Regions from separate parts of the Paenibacillus rhizovicinus genome, predicted to be linked through region 1. Evidence: riboswitches for the same ligand, from Rfam matches in the RefSeq annotation. Region 1 holds a riboswitch; each other region holds the start of a gene.
The links. Region 1 has a riboswitch for cyclic di-AMP ahead of GZH47_RS13140 (histidine kinase). Riboswitches for the same ligand answer to the same signal wherever they lie in the genome.

Region 2: it holds a riboswitch for cyclic di-AMP, as region 1 does, so the genes downstream of both, GZH47_RS15115 (C40 family peptidase) here and GZH47_RS13140 (histidine kinase) in region 1, are expected to answer to the same signal.
Region 3: it holds a riboswitch for cyclic di-AMP, as region 1 does, so the genes downstream of both, GZH47_RS11280 (hypothetical protein) here and GZH47_RS13140 (histidine kinase) in region 1, are expected to answer to the same signal.
Region 4: it holds a riboswitch for cyclic di-AMP, as region 1 does, so the genes downstream of both, GZH47_RS07845 (3D domain-containing protein) here and GZH47_RS13140 (histidine kinase) in region 1, are expected to answer to the same signal.

What each region holds. Positions count from the first base shown of each region.
Region 1 is NZ_CP048286.1:2,938,604-2,942,813, reverse strand. It holds gene GZH47_RS13145 (DUF445 domain-containing protein) at 2-1,261, shown strand; cyclic di-AMP (ydaO/yuaA leader) riboswitch at 1,535-1,728, shown strand; gene GZH47_RS13140 (histidine kinase) at 1,906-4,210, shown strand, end outside.
Region 2 is NZ_CP048286.1:3,384,780-3,388,989, reverse strand. It holds gene GZH47_RS15125 (DEAD/DEAH box helicase) at 1-738, opposite strand, end outside; gene GZH47_RS15120 (hypothetical protein) at 955-1,374, shown strand; gene GZH47_RS15115 (C40 family peptidase) at 1,561-2,058, opposite strand; cyclic di-AMP (ydaO/yuaA leader) riboswitch at 2,063-2,223, opposite strand; gene GZH47_RS15110 (hypothetical protein) at 2,630-3,451, opposite strand; gene GZH47_RS15105 (M1 family metallopeptidase) at 3,484-4,210, opposite strand, start outside.
Region 3 is NZ_CP048286.1:2,478,467-2,482,676, forward strand. It holds gene kdpA (potassium-transporting ATPase subunit KdpA) at 1-763, opposite strand, end outside; gene kdpF (K(+)-transporting ATPase subunit F) at 913-990, opposite strand; gene GZH47_RS11275 (hypothetical protein) at 1,140-1,685, opposite strand; gene GZH47_RS11280 (hypothetical protein) at 1,841-2,314, opposite strand; cyclic di-AMP (ydaO/yuaA leader) riboswitch at 2,421-2,589, opposite strand; gene GZH47_RS11285 (NADH:flavin oxidoreductase) at 2,886-3,998, shown strand; gene GZH47_RS11290 (hypothetical protein) at 3,995-4,147, opposite strand.
Region 4 is NZ_CP048286.1:1,690,171-1,694,380, forward strand. It holds gene GZH47_RS07840 (polysaccharide deacetylase family protein) at 1-650, shown strand, start outside; gene GZH47_RS07845 (3D domain-containing protein) at 761-1,594, opposite strand; cyclic di-AMP (ydaO/yuaA leader) riboswitch at 1,697-1,892, opposite strand; gene GZH47_RS07850 (ATP-binding protein) at 1,947-3,092, opposite strand; gene GZH47_RS07855 (TetR/AcrR family transcriptional regulator) at 3,177-3,818, opposite strand; gene GZH47_RS07860 (CAP domain-containing protein) at 3,931-4,210, opposite strand, start outside.

The sequences.
Region 1 (4,210 bases):
TATGGCGAACGAATCGAAGAAAAATAAACATTTTGCCAATATATCGCTCGGGGTGATGGCGGCTGGTTTTGCTGCGACTATTCCGTTCCGCGGCGGGGGACTCGGGCTGCTGCACGCGGGTTTTGAAGCCGGCGTCATCGGGGGGCTTGCGGACTGGTTTGCGGTGACGGCGCTGTTCCGCCATCCGCTGGGCATTCCGATTCCGCATACGGCGCTGCTGCCGCGCAATCGGAAGAAGATGTCCGAGGGCATCGTGCGCGTGCTGGAGGACCGGCTGCTTGCCAAAGAGAGCATGCTCGAGAAGCTGAAGCAGTTCGAACTGATGGGGCAGCTGCTGCCCGCCGTCCGCGGCGCGCTGCATTCGGCGGTGCACAGTGAACGGCTTCCGCATCTATTGGAAGGCGTGGTTCGCAGCGTCGACGCGGAACGCTTCGTTCCGATGCTGGCCGGAGAGATTCAGGCGGCCGTGCGGCGGATCGATCTCGAGGCCGCGCTTCGCAGCTTCCTGCGGAAGGCGGAGGAGAACGGCATGGACGAACGGATGCTCGACATGCTGTTAGAACGCGCGGAAACGTGGGTTGCCACGGAAGGCATGCGCCGCGAGCTCGGCAGCGCGGTCATGACGCTCATTAAAGGGCTGAACCTGGGCGGCCTGATGGCGTTCGCGGTCAATGCGTTCGTCGGCTACCTGGAAGAGGATAAGCTCGGAACGATGCTGCAGTCGTTCATCCTTGCCAAGATCAATGAGCTGAAGATCCCGGACACGCAGCGCCGGCTTGTCGTCATGAGCAAGCTGCGCGAAGCGCTGGACCTGCTGATTACGCAATTGGCGGCATCCGGCCAGCTTGACGCCATGCGCGACGAGCTGCTGAACGCTTTCGATATTGAAGGCGAGCTGTACAAGCTGGTTGAGCTCCTGCGGGAGAAGGGAATCGACTTCCTGCACGGCGAAGCTTTTACGACGACGACATGGCCTTTTATTGAAGGGTTGATGAACCGGTTCGAAGAGAACGAAGCGCTGGTCGACGATGCCGAGCAATGGCTCAAGGGCCAGGCCGCGGCGCTGATCGAGCGCAATCATGTGCGGATCGGCTCCTTCGTCAGGGAGAACCTGGACCGTCTCGACAACGACCAGCTCGTCGAACTGATCGAAGACAAGGTCGGGCAGGATTTGCAGTGGATCCGCGTGAACGGTGCGCTATGTGGCTTCCTGATCGGCCTGCTGCTGCGGGGCATCGAGATGGCGACCGGAAATGTCTAATCTAGTGTACGTGGAAGGCCGAAGCGGATGCGTGCAGCCGGATTCCTTGATCATTTGGCAGGGAATAGGCGAATGCGGCGTTGATCGGCCTCCGCTGCTGTCCGATTTTGCGAAAAACAGCCATATAGTGAGGATGCGGGAGGATGCTGGAGATCGCTTCATTTGTAAGCGTTATATCTGGCACGGTTGACTGCATACGCGAGCGGAGTGCGTACGAACTTCCTTTACAAAAGGCGACGGCAAGCGTAACATACGATTCGTGCTTAAACGATGTAATTGATCACGCTGAATTTCCGAGCAGTGGAAAACGGGGGAACCAATGGCATGCCAAGTATCTGAAGATCTTCTTCGGAGCTTGCGCCTGGGGTGAATCCTGAGCAAGGCAGCCGCGGCCGCCAAGCTCGGGTAGGGCAGCTCTCAAGTCCGAATCCGACAGCTAACCTCGTAAGCGATCCGAGAGAGGCGACGAATGTGCGTGCAAATGGACACTTTTTTATATCTGTGCCAAGAAGCCGCGAGGGGCGTTCCTCTAGATAGAGGCCGTTTTTCGTTGGCTTCTTTTTGATGTTCGTTTTCATATGGAGCATAAGTTTCAAGGAAGAATGTAAATTTATAGGTATAGGGCAGGAAAGGGGCTTGTTGTTATGGCCGGCTACCGGCGTAAAACTCCGGAGGAATTGTTATTATCCATTTCTAAAATCCATCGCGGACGACTAAAAATCTATATCGGCGCCGTCAGCGGCTCCGGAAAAACCTATCATATGCTGCGCGAGGGGCAAGCGCTCAAGCAGCAGGGGATCGAGGTAGTCGTGTGCGCCGTTTCGACGATGCGCCGTCCGGAAACCGTTGAACAGCTCGCGGATTTAGAGCGTATTCCGAGCATCCATTGGATGAAAGGCGACGTGGAAAAGAAGGATTTGAATTTGGATGCGATCGTGGAACGCAATCCGGAAGTGCTGCTCGTGGATTCGCTGGCGCATGAGAACCGTCCGGATGCGAAATTTCCGACCCGGCGTGAGGATATCCGGTATTTGCTGAGCCTTGGCATCAGCGTCATCACGACAGTCAACGTCTACGAGCTGGAAGGCGTGACGGAGCAAGCCCAGAAGCTGACCGGCATTGCGCCGGAATGCACCGTGCCCGCCGATTTGCTGGAGCTTGCGGACGAGGTGCGCCTTATCGACGTGTCGCCGGAGACGATATTGAATCGGCTCAGCGAAGGCCGGCTGAACAACGTGAAGGACCCGGAACTGCTGAAGCGCGGCAATGTCGGCAAGCTGCGGGAATTGACCCTGCGCCTGGTGGCGGAGGGCGTGAACGAGTCGCTGGAGAAATACCGCGAGGAACAAGGCTTTATCGGTCCTTCCGGGGCATCCGAGCGCATCTTGGTCGCGGCGCAGTACCATATTAATGGTTCGATCTACATTCGGCGCGGGCAGCAAATTGCCAAGCGTCTCGGGGGCGATCTGCAAGTCGTCGTCTTCACCGACACCAGCCAGGAACCGACCAAGGAGCGGGAAGCGTTCAAGAAGTCGATCCTGAAGCTGGTCGAGAAGATCGACGCGGGTTTCCGCGAAATCGCGATCTCGGGCCGCAAGCAAGTGCCGCGGGCGTTGATCCGTTACGCGATGCTGATTAACGCGACCCGGATCGTCATGGGCCATTCCAAACAGACTCGAACGGAAGAGCTGCGTCAGGGCTCTATCGCGCGCGCCCTGTTGAAACAGACGCGCAATATCGATGTGTTCTTCATGGCCGACCGTGCGGAGCATGAGGGCGAGCGGGTGCTGCCGGTGAAACGCGCGGTGTCGAAACCGCCTTCCGAGCCTTACCGCCGTTTGAGCGAGCAGGAAGTCGAGAAGAAGATCGAAAGCATCCGGCGCGGCACGTTCAAGGTGTACGTTGGCGCGGCGCCGGGAGCGGGGAAAACCTATATGATGCTGCGCGAAGGCAATGATTTGCTTCGCAAGGACATCGATGTCGTCATCGGTTACGTGGATACGCATGGCCGGGCGGATACGGACGCTCAGGTCGGCCGGTTGACGGCTATTCCGCGGATTGAAGCCGGGGAGCGGGGGACCGAAGAAATGGACGTTGCAGCCATCATCGCCCGCAACCCCGAGGTGGTGCTGATCGACGATCTGGCGCACGCCAACGTCCCGGGCAGCCGCAACAAGCGCCGTTATGAAGATATTCGCGAAATCCTGGATGCTGGCATCTCGGTCATTTCGACGATGAACGTGCAGCATCTGGAGAGCTTGAAGGACGCCGTGGAACATATTACGGGGACGATCGTGAGTGAAACGGTGCCGGATCAATTTCTCCGTCTGGCGGACGAAATCGAGCTGATCGACGTTGCGCCAAGCGCGCTGCAGGAGCGTATGCGGGACGGATTGATCTACAAGGCGGAAGATGTGGAAGGCGCGCTTGCCGGCTTCTTCAAGACCGGCAATCTGATCGCGCTCCGCGAGCTTGCGCTGCGGGAGATCGCCGACGATGTGGATGAGCGCTTGGAGTCGTGGGAACGCCACGGTTCGCTGCGCGGTCCTTGGCGCCGGCACGAGTCCATCTTCGTCGCGGTCACGACGGGCAAGAACGCGGAACGCCTCATTCGCCGCGGCTTCCGTATCGCTTACCGCCTGAAGGCCGATTGGCATGTGCATTACGTGCGTCCCGAAGGGGAACGCTCGGCTGCCTGCGATCAGCGGATCGAGGAGATCAAGGATCTCGTCGACCGGCTCGGAGGGACGTTCGAAGCGGAGCAGGGCGTTACCGCGAACCGGATTCCGGATGCGCTGCTTGCGAAGGCGAACGGGCTGAAGAGCACGCAGATGATTCTGGGACAGTCGGGCCGCGGTTTCTGGAGCCGGTTGAAGCAGAAACCGGTCATTGATACGATTTTGCGCGAAGGCCGTCATATGGATGTCTTGGTCGTGGCGGACTTTAATC
Region 2 (4,210 bases), 450 kb from region 1:
ATGCCGCTCATCCCTCTTGAAGCCTGCGCGCCCGGTTCGAGCCGCCGGCTCCCATCCGCCCAGAAACCGGGCGACCCGCGTCAGCGGCTTCTGCGTCGCCGATACGCCGATGCGCTGCACGGCATGCGGGGACAGCGCGGCCAGCCGCTCCAGCGAGAGCGACAAATGCGCGCCGCGCTTGTCGCCTGCAAGGCTGTGGATTTCGTCGACGATGACAGTCTCCACGATCCGCAGCATGTTACGGCCCTTGTCCGACGTTAGCAGCAGATAGAGCGACTCCGGGGTCGTCACGAGCACGTCGGGCGGCCGATTGGCCATGCGGGCCCGATCGCGCGACGGCGTGTCCCCGGTGCGAACGGCCGTGCGAATGCCCGGCCAAGCGCCGCCCGGCTCTTCGGCGGCATACGCTTCAATTTGTTCAAGAAAATCGACCAAATGATGCTGAATATCGTTATTAAGTGCTTTAAGCGGGGTAATATAGAGTACGCGTACGCCGTAAGTCCAGCTCTTGCCCTGAGCCGAGACGCGTTCCTTGGCCAGCGCGAGGCGGCTGAGGCAGGGCAGAAGCGCAGCGAGCGTCTTGCCCGAGCCGGTCGGAGCGGCGATGAGCGTATGGCGGCCGGCGGCAATGGACGCCCAGGCGTCGTGCTGGACGGGCGTCGGCTCTCCGAAGGTCCGGTCGAACCAGCCGGCAAGCGTCCTATGGAATCCTGCGAAGACGTCGGAAGATGAGTGCATTCGGACAGCAGCTCCTTTTGATCAAAGACCTATTTACTGCATCTATTTACCAGTCTATCACGCTACTATTCATCATGTCGCAATCTATTCCGTTTCAGACGTCGGACAAGCCGGAACGAAGCCAAATGGCAGTTCAATAAGCAAGCTTATGCGCATACATATAGTTCTACAATCAACATCAGCGTTGGCGCATAGACAGCGGGAGGTATCGGGCGGATGGCAAAATGGCGGGACAGCCTGGAGAGACGGTTCACGGAGTGGCGACTGCTGGAGGATGCGGTGGAAGATACGCTGGCGGGCAGGCGCGTGCTTCGCGTCGCGGGACCGAGAGCGCCGAGATTGAAGACGCCGGTGTCGGTGGCGGTCAGACAGGCCGAGCTGGGCGCGGTGGAGGAGAAGTTCAAAGCCGGTCTGGCCTGCTTCTGTCTGGGCGAACTGACGGGCGAGGAGCGGATGACGTTCCTGAACGCGTGGCATGCACGGCTCGAGTCCGGGGCGACGGTCGTGTTGGCGGACCGCAGGGGCGAAGGCTGCGAGACGCCGGCCCAGCTGCGCGATTTGTTTACGCCGCACGCCAAAGCATTGAACGTCCAAGTCGGCCCGACCTTCTGGTGGGTCCGTTACGAAAGGGCGTAAGGGACGATCGCGACGGACCCCGAGAACGCGAGGAACACGAAGAACAAACAAATAAAGCGAAGAACCAACAAATAAAGCCGCGGCTGCTTGTCCCGAAGGAGAAACAACGGCGGCTTTGCCTGCAATGCGAGAGGAGAGAGCCTAAACTCCGTCCGGCGAGCATTCGTTACAATAATCAATTGCGGATTAATCGGAGTCTCCGTCGCCTGGTTCGTCGGAAGGATCATCGGCATATTTCTCGAACGTCTGTTGGCTCATAACGCGGCGAGCGGTTACGTAACGCTTCGCGTAGTAGGACTCGTCCAGACCGCTGATTGTGACGCCTCTGCTGGAAGATGCATGGGCAAACTTGCCGTCGCCGACATAAATGCCGACATGCGAGATTCCGCTTCCTGTCGTATTGAAGAATACGAGATCCCCAGGGATCAAATCGCCTTTAGCGATTTTCTTGCCGAGCGCTGCCTGCGAACGGGATGCGTGCGGGATGTCGACGCCGAGTTTCTTGAACACGTACATCGTGAATCCGGAGCAGTCAAACCCTTTCGTAGTCGTGCCGGTGTAAACATAAGGCGTGCCGATCAGATCATGAATGACGCCATCCATTTTCGAGTCCGCGAAAACGCTGCCAGCTTGGAAAATGAAGAGCATTGCAAGTCCGATCACAAGTGCGGAAAGCTTCTTCAAAACGGGAAACTCCTTCCAGTGCCTACGAGGTTAGCTGTGGGGTTCGGTTGAAGGCTCCCTATGATCGCCTCTGGCAGACGCGTTCAAGCTCATGCGGCTGTCGGGATCAATTCACCCAGAATGGTTCCCCCGTTTCCCGATATGGGAATTCGGCAAAATTTTCATTTCTCTGGAAATCTAATTCGATCATTTTGTCGCTTCTCCTTCCGAGTTCACGTTTTGTTCACAAATTAAAATTATTAGAGTGCAACCTTTTTTTTCTCATTTTCGTATAATAGCGCCGTTTTTCGGTCGTAACGGCGTATTTGTCATGGTGTCGGATCTTCGCGGGGACGATGTGAAAACTTGTCTGCCGACGTCGTATCTTCAAACGCGAAAAAGCCCCTTCAGGGTCGAAGGGGCTTCTTGCGCATGGTAGTTTGGGCGCATATCCGGTCCTGGATTGTCGGTTCCGCCCGTCGCGCGGGCGGTAGCCCGGACCAGCGGCCCGGGCCGGCAGTCCGGATACGGCCGCTCATCTGGCTAAACCTTCCAGAAGCTGACGGGCTGTCCGGCCGAAGAGCGCGTTGGCTCAAGACTGCTGCTTGGACTGCCAGACATCGTACTGGGCGGCGGCTGTCCATACCTTCATGATCGTCCGCAGCAGCTGATAGCCCTGGTGCAGGAGCAGCGCGAGCAGTCCGGCCCACAGCAGCGAGACGGAGGCGACCGTCGCGCTCAGCAGAGCCCCGATGCCCCACATTAGGATCGAAACGCCGCAGAACGGGATGAAATTCGCGATGCCGCTCCATAGTGCGCGCATGGATCCGCTGCCGGTCACGGCGCCGAACTGCATCGAGAGGAAGAGCAGATGCATGAGCACCGCCCAGAGCAGCCAGGCGCCCGCCCACGGTCCGGCGGCTTGGGCGAATTCGATCAGCGAACCGCTCGACAGCAGCAGCCGGAGCGCCCGCGGCAGCAGCCAGACGGCGGGAGCCAGCGTAAGCGTCGTTTCCACCAGGTAGAGCAGGGCGATCGGCTTCCACGCTTTCCGGATGCCTTTCAGAAACGTCGTCCCTTTCTCGTCGGTCGTATGATGCAGCGAGTGGAACAAACCGGCGTTCAAGAGCGGCGTCACGAGCATCCTGGCGCCGAGCAGTCCGCAGAACAGCAGGGCGTAAGGCCGGATCAAATCGGTCTTCATCAGCTGGAACTGCGCTTCCGTCAAGAAGAGGGAGATGGCGCTGCTGCTGGCCGCATACGAGTCGGGAAACCTTTTGAGCAGCGGAACCGCGATATTCTCGATCGTCCGGTAGAGGAAGAAGCCCCATATGAGTTCGTACAGAAAGAGCAGAATGATGATATAGAAGTGTTTGGACATCAGCCGCCAGCCTTGTTTAATATGCGTCTTCATCTGTGAAGTCACCTCCTTCGTTCAAAATGGCACTACCAGGCGAGCGATGAGAAGAGCGTCTCGACCAGCTTCGAGAGGCCGACGCTCCAGCGCGTGCGGGTCTTCTCGTCCAGGTCGGCTTTCATGAAGTTGTTGATATGCTTGTTGTCGAGCACGTTGTCGTTCTGCGGATCGACGGCGGCCCAGAGCAGCTTGGAGCTGTGCACGATTTTAATTTGGACATGGGCGTCCTGGCCGTCCCATACCCGGGGCATGACCGTGCCGTCCGCAAAATGGAGCATGACCGTCACGGGTCCGATGCTGCCGCCGGTTTTCTTAATGAGCACGACGTTCTCGTACTCCTGTTGTCCGTCCTGCTTGACCGGCTTGACGCGGATGGAGTCGACGGAGTAATCCGACATGGCGTCGCCGTACACGAAATGACTGAAGTAATCGTTCCATTTCGTCTTCGTCACCGTCTCCACGACCTTCTGGAAGTCGGCGGTGGACGGGTGCTTGAACTTGTACTTCTGGAAGTAGGTCCGCATGATCTTGCGCATCGTCGCATCGCCGACCTGCCTCTCGATGCCGACCAGCACGAGCTTGGCGCGAATGTACACGTTCTCGGCGTAGTGATTGTTGCTCTGATAGGACCAGGACAGCTGCTTCAGCGGCGCGGGATCCGTCATGTAGCTCGACTCCACGGGCAGGTTCGGCGCTACGCCGTATTCGCTCTCCATGACTTTGTCTTCGGCGTAGGAGGTGAAGCCCTCGTCCAGC
Region 3 (4,210 bases), 460 kb from region 1:
GGACCAAATTCGTCAGCGCCGTCGGGTTCTCGAACGGATGCGCCGCATTGGTGCCCATCCAGCCGCCGCCGTTCGTGCCAAGATGCTTGATCGACTCGAGCGATGCAATGAGGCCGCGGGTTATCGTCTGTTCTCCCCCGTCCAGCGTCGAAGCGTGAACGGCGCCGAGCAGCGTTTGCGGTACCCCCTGAAACACCAGGAACAGCGCAACCAAGAAGGCAAGCGGCAGAAATACGCGCGTAATGGAACGAATGACGTCGACGTAGAAGTTGCCGAGGTCGTCCTTGCGGCCGATCAAGCCGCGAATGAAGGCAATCGCCACCGCGAAGCCCGTCGCCGCCGATGTAAACATCGAGAACGTAATCACCAGCAATTGCGACAGATACGATAATCCGTTCTCGCCGCTGTACGATTGCCAGTTCGTATTGGTCATGAACGATACCGCCGTATTGAACGCCTGACCTGCGGGCATATTTCCGATGCCGTCCGGGTTCAGCGGCAGATAACTCTGAAGGCGCAATACCAGATAACATAGAAGCAGCATGACAAAATTGGACAGCAGCACGGCGCTTAAGTAAGCGCGCCAGCCCATGGACTCTCCTTCGCGCACGCCCGCGATCCGGTAGAGCAGCCGCTCGATCGGACCGAATACCCGGTCCAGCCCCGTGCGTTCCTGCGCAAAGACTTTTACAAGATAGGTGCCGACCGGTTTGACCAGCAGCATGACGATCGCCAGCGTAATGGCGACTTGTACGAATCCCATAGCCATATTCAAATATCCTCCTCGTTATAGAAGCAGCCTTGCAAGGCGAAACGGCTGTCGCCCTCCTTCCGGCGGCGCGGAGCGTTTCGTTCCGGGGAAATACAAGCTTAAGGGTAAGCGGAAGCTTAGGCTTGCTTGTATTTCAAGGCTTAAAATTTCTCCGGTTTCACCAACACGAACCCGAGATAGATCAATAGCGCGATGGCGATAATTCCCATTGTGATCATGGCGTTTCCTCCTTCGGAAGCATCATCTTATGCGCGCTCGCAAAATTTCTTAAAACCCCAAAACAGTCCGAATACGATCGTCACCAAGACGACCATCGTAAAATCGTTCACCATCCGCGCAACCTCCTCCATAACCTCTCTCGCATTCGTTACGATTTTCCATAGACTGCCGTATTATGCGCGTCCAGCAGAAAAGCTACGCTCCCGGTTTGGGAATGCGTGATTTGATCGGCGCCAAGGCTCTTGTAGATCAGCCGGCCATTCGTTCGGCTTGTGATGACATGCACCGTCCGATCGGTCCACTGGCGCACCATGCGCAAATATCTGCAGCAGAGCGACAGGCTGCTTTCGAACAGAAACACCTTGCCGACGGGAAAATCCGGCGACTGCCATTCATCCGCATCGATCGTATTGACCAGCAGGATGGACCTTGCTCCGAGCTTGGAGAGCCGCTGCCGCTCGGCGGCGCTGTTCGTTACGGCCGTGAACGGCACGCCCTTCGCCATCAGCTGCTTGATGAAATGTTCGCCGGCCTTCGTTAAGGACGGGACTACGATCGTTTCCGGCGCCGATGCCGATGCCGATGTCTGAGTCTGCGTCGATGTCTGGATCTGTGTCTGTTGCGATGTCGATATCTGTGTCTGTGGCGATGTCGGCGCCCATGCCGGGCTCGTTTCAAGCTCTTGTCCGTTCACGCTTCTGCCTCCTGTCCCTCGCTCTCGCGTTTGCCTAAAGTCATCTTAATCCCGTTTCCCATAAATTCGGGGTAAAGAGATTCCGCTCCAGGTGTAAAAAAAACATAAAAATGAGGCTCTTTCCCTCCCCGTGCCGCCAATCCGCTGCCGCCGAATCAGAAAATGACGTACGCTTCGGCATGCCGGAAGCAGTACGCCGGATCGCCAAAGCTAGCGGGAAGCGGTCCCGCGGCTCCCGTCCCGGATCTGAACGCGCTGCCCGACGCCAGCGCTTGAAGCGCCATCAGAAACGCCGCGGTCCGCGCGTTCCCCCAGCTCTCTTGCTTGAGCAGCGCCTCGCGCAGCCCTTCGGCCAGCGTCGCGCGCTTCACCCGCTGAAAGGCGCATGCCCACTGAACGAAATCCCCCTTCAAGCGGCATTCGCGAAAGACGCCGGCACCCCAGTCGCCTTCCGCCGCGCTTAGCTTCACCATGCCGCAGCAATCGCCGCTGCCGCATCCGGGAACGAGCAGCCGCGCCGCCTCGCCGTCGAACCGGAAGCACTCGACTCTCGCAATCCTCGTGCTATCCATGCGTTCTTGCAGGAAAACCTTCGTCCGTCCATTCTGTTCCGCTTGCGCAGCCTGCATGTCCCTTCACTCCTCTTGGAAAATAAAAAAGCCGAGAGGAAGAGAAATCTCCGCTCCCGGCTTCGCGGGCAGCACAAAGAAACAAGTGCCGCCGCGCATTTGCCTGATTGTCTCTCTTGGTCCGCTTACGAGGTTAGCTGCCCTATTCGGGCTAGAGAGCGCCCTGCCCGGACAAGCCATGCCTGCCCGCGATTCACCCCTGGGCGGACGCCGGCAATCGGCGCCTCCCGCGGTTCCCCCGTTCCCCTTCGAAAGGGATTCAGCGATATTGGAATGGATACCATTCATTTGTTGATACTAATCGTAGTCCCGTCCTCAGGAATTGTAAAAAGCGGCCTGATGTCCGCAAACGGGCTTCTCGCCGAAAAATCGCAATGAAAACGCGCGCATCCGTTTATTTCGCGGAAAGTGCTGCCAATTTCTTCGGCATGCTTCTATTTGCTAAGCCGCTGACAAGCCCGACGTTCCTAAGCCGACTAGTTCTATTGAATTTAACGATTTATAGGGGTACATTGAAGGTGTACAACTGCAGCGCAGACGATGCCCGAATAACTTGCAGGGAGGAATTATTATGAGCACGAATTCCGTTAAAGCATTATTCCAGCCTTTCCGTTCGGACAAATTGACGCTCGACAATCGCATCGTCATGGCCCCCATGACGCGAGGCTTCTCGCCCGGCGGCGTACCCGGCGAGGACGTGGCGGCCTACTATAAGCGCCGTGCCGAGAACGGCGTCGGCCTGATCGTCACGGAAGGCACCTTGATCAATCATCCCGCGGCAGGCGCAAGCACGAAGTGGCCGCATTTCTTCGGCACGAACGCCTTGGAGGGCTGGTCCGGCGTCGTTAAGGCCGTTCACGAAGCCGGCGGCAAAATCCTTCCGCAGCTGTGGCATATCGGCTTGACGCGCAAGCCCGGCACCGGCACGAATCCGGAAGCGCCGTCGGTCGGTCCTTCCGGGCTCAACCTGGCCGGCGAACAAGTGGGCGACCCGCTCACCGAAGCGGAAATCGCCGATCTGATCGCTGCTTATGCTCAGGCGGCGGCCGATGCCAAACGGCTCGGCTTCGACGGCATCGAGCTGCATGGCGCCCACGGGTACCTGATCGACCAATTCTTCTGGGGCGTGACGAACGTTCGAACGGACCGCTACGGCGGCGACCTCGTGAAACGGACCCGCTTCGCGACGGAAGTCGTCGAAGCATGCAGACGCGCCGTCGGATCGGAGTTTCCGATCATCATGCGCTTCTCCCAATGGAAGGACGGCGCCTATGACGCGAAGCTCGCGGAATCGCCGGATGAATTAAGCCGCTTCCTGCAGCCGCTGGTCGACGCCGGCGTCGATGTCTTCCACTGCTCGACGCGCCGTTTCTGGGAGCCCGCGTTCGCGGACGGAGAGGACTTGAATTTGGCAGGCTGGACGAAGAAGCTGACGGGCAAACCGACGATCACCGTCGGCTCGGTCGGACTCGATCTCGAGTTCACGCGTCTGTTCAAAGAGAAGAAAGGCGCCGAAGCGGTCAGCATCGACGGCTTGCTGGAACGGCTCGATCGCGGCGAATTCGACCTCGTCGCCATCGGCAGAGCCTTGCTGAACGATCCCGCATGGGCGAAGAAAATCAAAGAAGGACGCCAGGATGAACTGCGTCCGTTCACGCCGGAAGCGACGCAAACGCTGTATTAAACCACATGAATCAGGCTGTTCTCGATCTTGATCGGGGACAGCCTGTTTTGCCGATTGGAGCGTGCTTGGACGTACAGATACGAATTGCCGCCCCATGACAAAGAGCCATGAATGAACCGCGCGGCGCGGTCTTCATGGCTCTTTGTCATGCGCGATGTCCGCGCGGTCTGCGCGGGCGATCTAAGCGCGATCTATACGAGAATTGTGCGCGA
Region 4 (4,210 bases), 1.2 Mb from region 1:
TGCAGCAGCAGTATCCAGGCTCCTTCGTGATTTGGGGACCCCGGCGCTACCGCCGAGTCGCGCTCACGTTCGATGACGTGCCCGATCCCAGATATACGCCGCAAGTGCTTGAAACGCTTGCCCGCTATAAAGTGAGGGCCACCTTCTTCGTCGTCGGCCAGCGAGCGGCAGCCCATCCCGCTCTTGTGCGCCGCATGGTCAGGGAAGGCCATATCGTCGGCAATCATTCCTTGAATCATCCCGTCTTCTCCAGAATCTCGCTTTATGCCATGCAGCAGCAAATTTCACGAACGGATTGGACGCTTCGGCCCCTCGTCGGCTACAGCCCGCGTTTCGTTCGTCCGCCTTACGGCGAAATCGTGCCTGCACAGGTAGAATGGCTGAGAAGCCAGGGATACACGGTCGTGAACTGGGATGTCGATTCCCAGGATTGGCGCAGCTTGGACAGCCAGTCCATCTTGATTAATATCCGCAGAACGCTGCAGCCGGGCTCCATCATTCTGCAGCATGCCGGCGGGGGCGAGGGACAAGATCTGTCCGGAACCATTGCCGCACTGCCGCGGCTGATCAAATTGCTGCGCAGCAAAGGCTACGTTATCGTCACGTTGCCCGAGCTGCTCGGACGGCCAGCCGGACGCAAGCTCCAATGAAAGCGAACAACGGCAGCCCGCCGGGGCTGCCGTTGTTCGTTTTGCTATTCGTATGACTCATCATGAACGTTCGATAAATTATGGCTGTCGTCTTAGCCGGTAATACGCGGCTAATTAAGAATAAACACTTTGACGTTCTGGAATCCGAACGCGCTTGCCGACTTCTGGGATTGCGGAACGAAAATATCGATCCGGTTACCGTTGATCGCGCTGCCTTGATCGGTTGCCACGGCCATCATTCCGCCGGACGGAAGTCCATTGTAATCATAGCCTGTAATGTACACTTTGCTGCCCATTGGAATGACGTCCGGATCGACCGCGATCGTTCCAAGCTTCAACGGGTTTCCAAAGTAGTCGACCGGTCCCCAGCCGTTCTCCGAGGCCGCGGCCGTATAGGCGCTTGCTTTTACCTGCATGACGTCCGTGTACACGTACGACTTGCCGTTGACGCTCACGTGATCGAGCTCAGGCTTCTTCGCCGCGACTCTCTTGGCCGTCTTTGCTTGTGCCTGTTTCGATGCCGTCTTCTTCGTCTGCTTGGCGGTCGTTTTCACCGCGGTTTTCGCGACTTTCTTAGCTGCCTTCGGCGCTTCAGGCGATTTTGCTTCAGCCGCTACGGCTTTTGGAGCCGGTTTGACGGCTTCCATTTTCTTTGCTGCCGCCGGCTTCTCCTTGGTCGCGATCGGCCCTTCGACCCGCGCGGATGCTGCATGGGCGGAATCAGGAATAACGAGCTGCAGCCCTTCGTAGATGTTGGCCGCGTCCACGAATGGATTGGCTTGCATGAGCGAATTGACCGTTACGCCGAACTTGTTCGACAGTTTCCAGAACGTATCCTCTTCATTCGCCTTGTACATGGCCTGCGCGTTCGCCGCGTGCGTCTGCGTGAGAATGGCAATGCCGAGCACCGCCGTTGCAATGCCCTTCTTCCAGATGTGATTCATGTTGTCGATTGCCTCCTTTGATTTACGTCATAGACCGAGTAAACAAATCTATCACGTCATCGCGAAGATGACCGAACCGCTGACAGAAGCGGAGCAAAGAAGTCGTCGTCGCATGCGGCCTGCGAGGTTAGTTGTCGGATTCGGATTGAGGAGTTCAACCCTACGCACGTAGAAGTGCGATTCACCCCAGCGCCAAGGCGCGGTGAACCCGTCATGTGATGGTCATCAGATGACGGGAACGGAGCTATTAAGCTCCAAAAGATCCCCCGTACGAGTATCGTTTCGGCTCGCGTTATAGAATAACATAGCAATGTTGCCAAACCTACCGGTAAATTCGACCACTCGGCATGTTTTAACCATTTTTAGGAAGGGAAATCGTGACCGTCGTCCCTTTGCCGGCGTGACTGGAAATGTTGATTTTACCATGATGGCCTTCAATGATGCGGTAACAAACCATCAGGCCGAGCCCGGTTCCGCTCTCCTTCGTCGTGAAGAACGGGCCGCCGAGCAAAGGCAGCTGTTCCTTGGGGATTCCGATGCCTTGGTCCGTAATGGACACGGTAATGTTACGGGATCCGGATGACTTGAGCACAATCGAGACGGTGCCGCCTTTCGGCATCGCTTCAATCGCGTTCTTGAGCACGTTGACGAACACCTGCTTGAGCTGGTTCTCCTCGCACAGCAGCATGGCCGAATCCACGTTGTACGCGGCTTTGAGCTCTACGTTATTCATAATGGCCTGCGTCTCCAGCAGCGTCAGCACGCTCTGGATGATCTTGATCAGGTCGTGTTGGCGGAACTGATTGGCTTGCGGCTTCGCGAGCGCCATGAATTCCTGCACGATGGAATTAATCCGGTCCAATTCAACGAGCATAATATCGAAATAATCGTGATAGCTGTCGATTCGGGTCTTCAGAAACTTGGAGAATCCGATAAGTGACGTGAGCGGATTGCGGATCTCATGGGCAATGCCCGCCGCCATTTGGCCGACAACCGACAGCTTCTCCGACTGGATTAGCGCTTCTTCTTCCTTCTTGCGGTCGCGAATATCGCGAAACACGCTCTGGATGACCGTCCCTCTGCCGGGGTAGTGGCGGATTCGAATGCTGGAGGCCTCGACATCGATGACTTCGCCGGAGACGCTGATCAGCTTCGATTCCGCGAAATCGCTCGGCTCATCCGTTTCGAACACCTTCTTGAGCCGCCTTCTCGCTTGCTCGCGGCAGTCAGGATGTACGTAGCGGCGCACTTCGGGATTCGCGAGCAAATCCGCCTCCGTCAAGCCCAGCAAACGCAAGCCCGCTTGATTCGTGAATAGAACCGTTTCGCCGTCATGGACGAAGATAGGTTCGGGCAAATATTTAATCAACCGCTGATAGCTCATGGAATCCGGTCCCAGCTCGCTTACTGCTTCCTTCGCCGCGGCTATCTTCAATTCGAGCTTCCGTTTCACCGTTAAAGCAAGCAAGCGATTGCAATAGATGGCTTTCCGCCTCATGTCCCAACCTCCGAAACGATTCTACTTGATGAATTCGCTTTCGTCAGGCCAATCCCTTCGGCATTAAAAACAATTAATTTTGTTTCAAACTGGTTTCGCGGTCATTCCGCGCGTCATAATGGCAATCCCGTCCTTGAAGATCGGCAGCACCCGCAATAATAAACTTTCAGTCGGTTCCGAATGCCCCGTATACGTGCTAACGAAGCCCTGCACGTAATAAAAGAGCACGCGTGCGCGGTTCGTCACCGCTTCTTCGTCTTCGCTGCCGCTATCCGCCAGATCCGGACCGACGACAAGCTGCAGCGCCTGCCTCAAATGCGCGAATATGCGATTGCGGATCACATTGAGTTCGAGCGCCGGGGCCGGGTCGTCCACCCGCACGGAGCCCGTCATGAACAGAACCGTCTGCAGACTGCCGTTGCGTAAGCAGAACGCGACAAACCGATTGCAGACCGCCACGAGCCGATCGAACGGCGTCCCGGCTTGATTCGCCATCTCCGTCAGAAATGCGTCCTCCAGCTCAAGCAGCGACGGAATGGCGATTTGCTGCAGCAGTTCCTCCTTGTTCTTGAAATATAAATAAATCGCCGTATGCGAGCAGCCGGCCTGCTTGGCGATTTCGCGCATCGTCACGTGCAAATAGCCTTTCTCGGCGAACAGTTCCGCGGCGGACTGCCGGATCGCGGTCTTCATGTCTTCCGTCATTTGTTTGCGCTTCGAAATCATTGCGAATTCAGCCCCTTTATTTAGTAACCAATGGTTACATAATAAGCGAAGGCGGCCGCTATGTAAAGAAAAGCGGCCCCGTAAGGGCCGCTTTATGCGTCTGCGATGCGGATTAGGAAGTGAATTCCTGTACCCATTCGCCGTTATAGTAAGCAACGCCGATCTTGCCGTAGTGGCTGCCTAAGATGTTCGCTTTATGTCCCGCGCTGTTCATCCACGCCGTCATGACTTCCTGCGGCGTTTGTTGTCCCTTGGCAATATTCTCGCCTGCGTAAGAATAAGCGACGCCGTAGGCACGCATCATATCAAATGGCGATCCGTACGTCGGGGAATTATGATCGAAATAATTGTTCGCATACATATCCTTCGCTTTATCCAGCGCGACTTTCGTC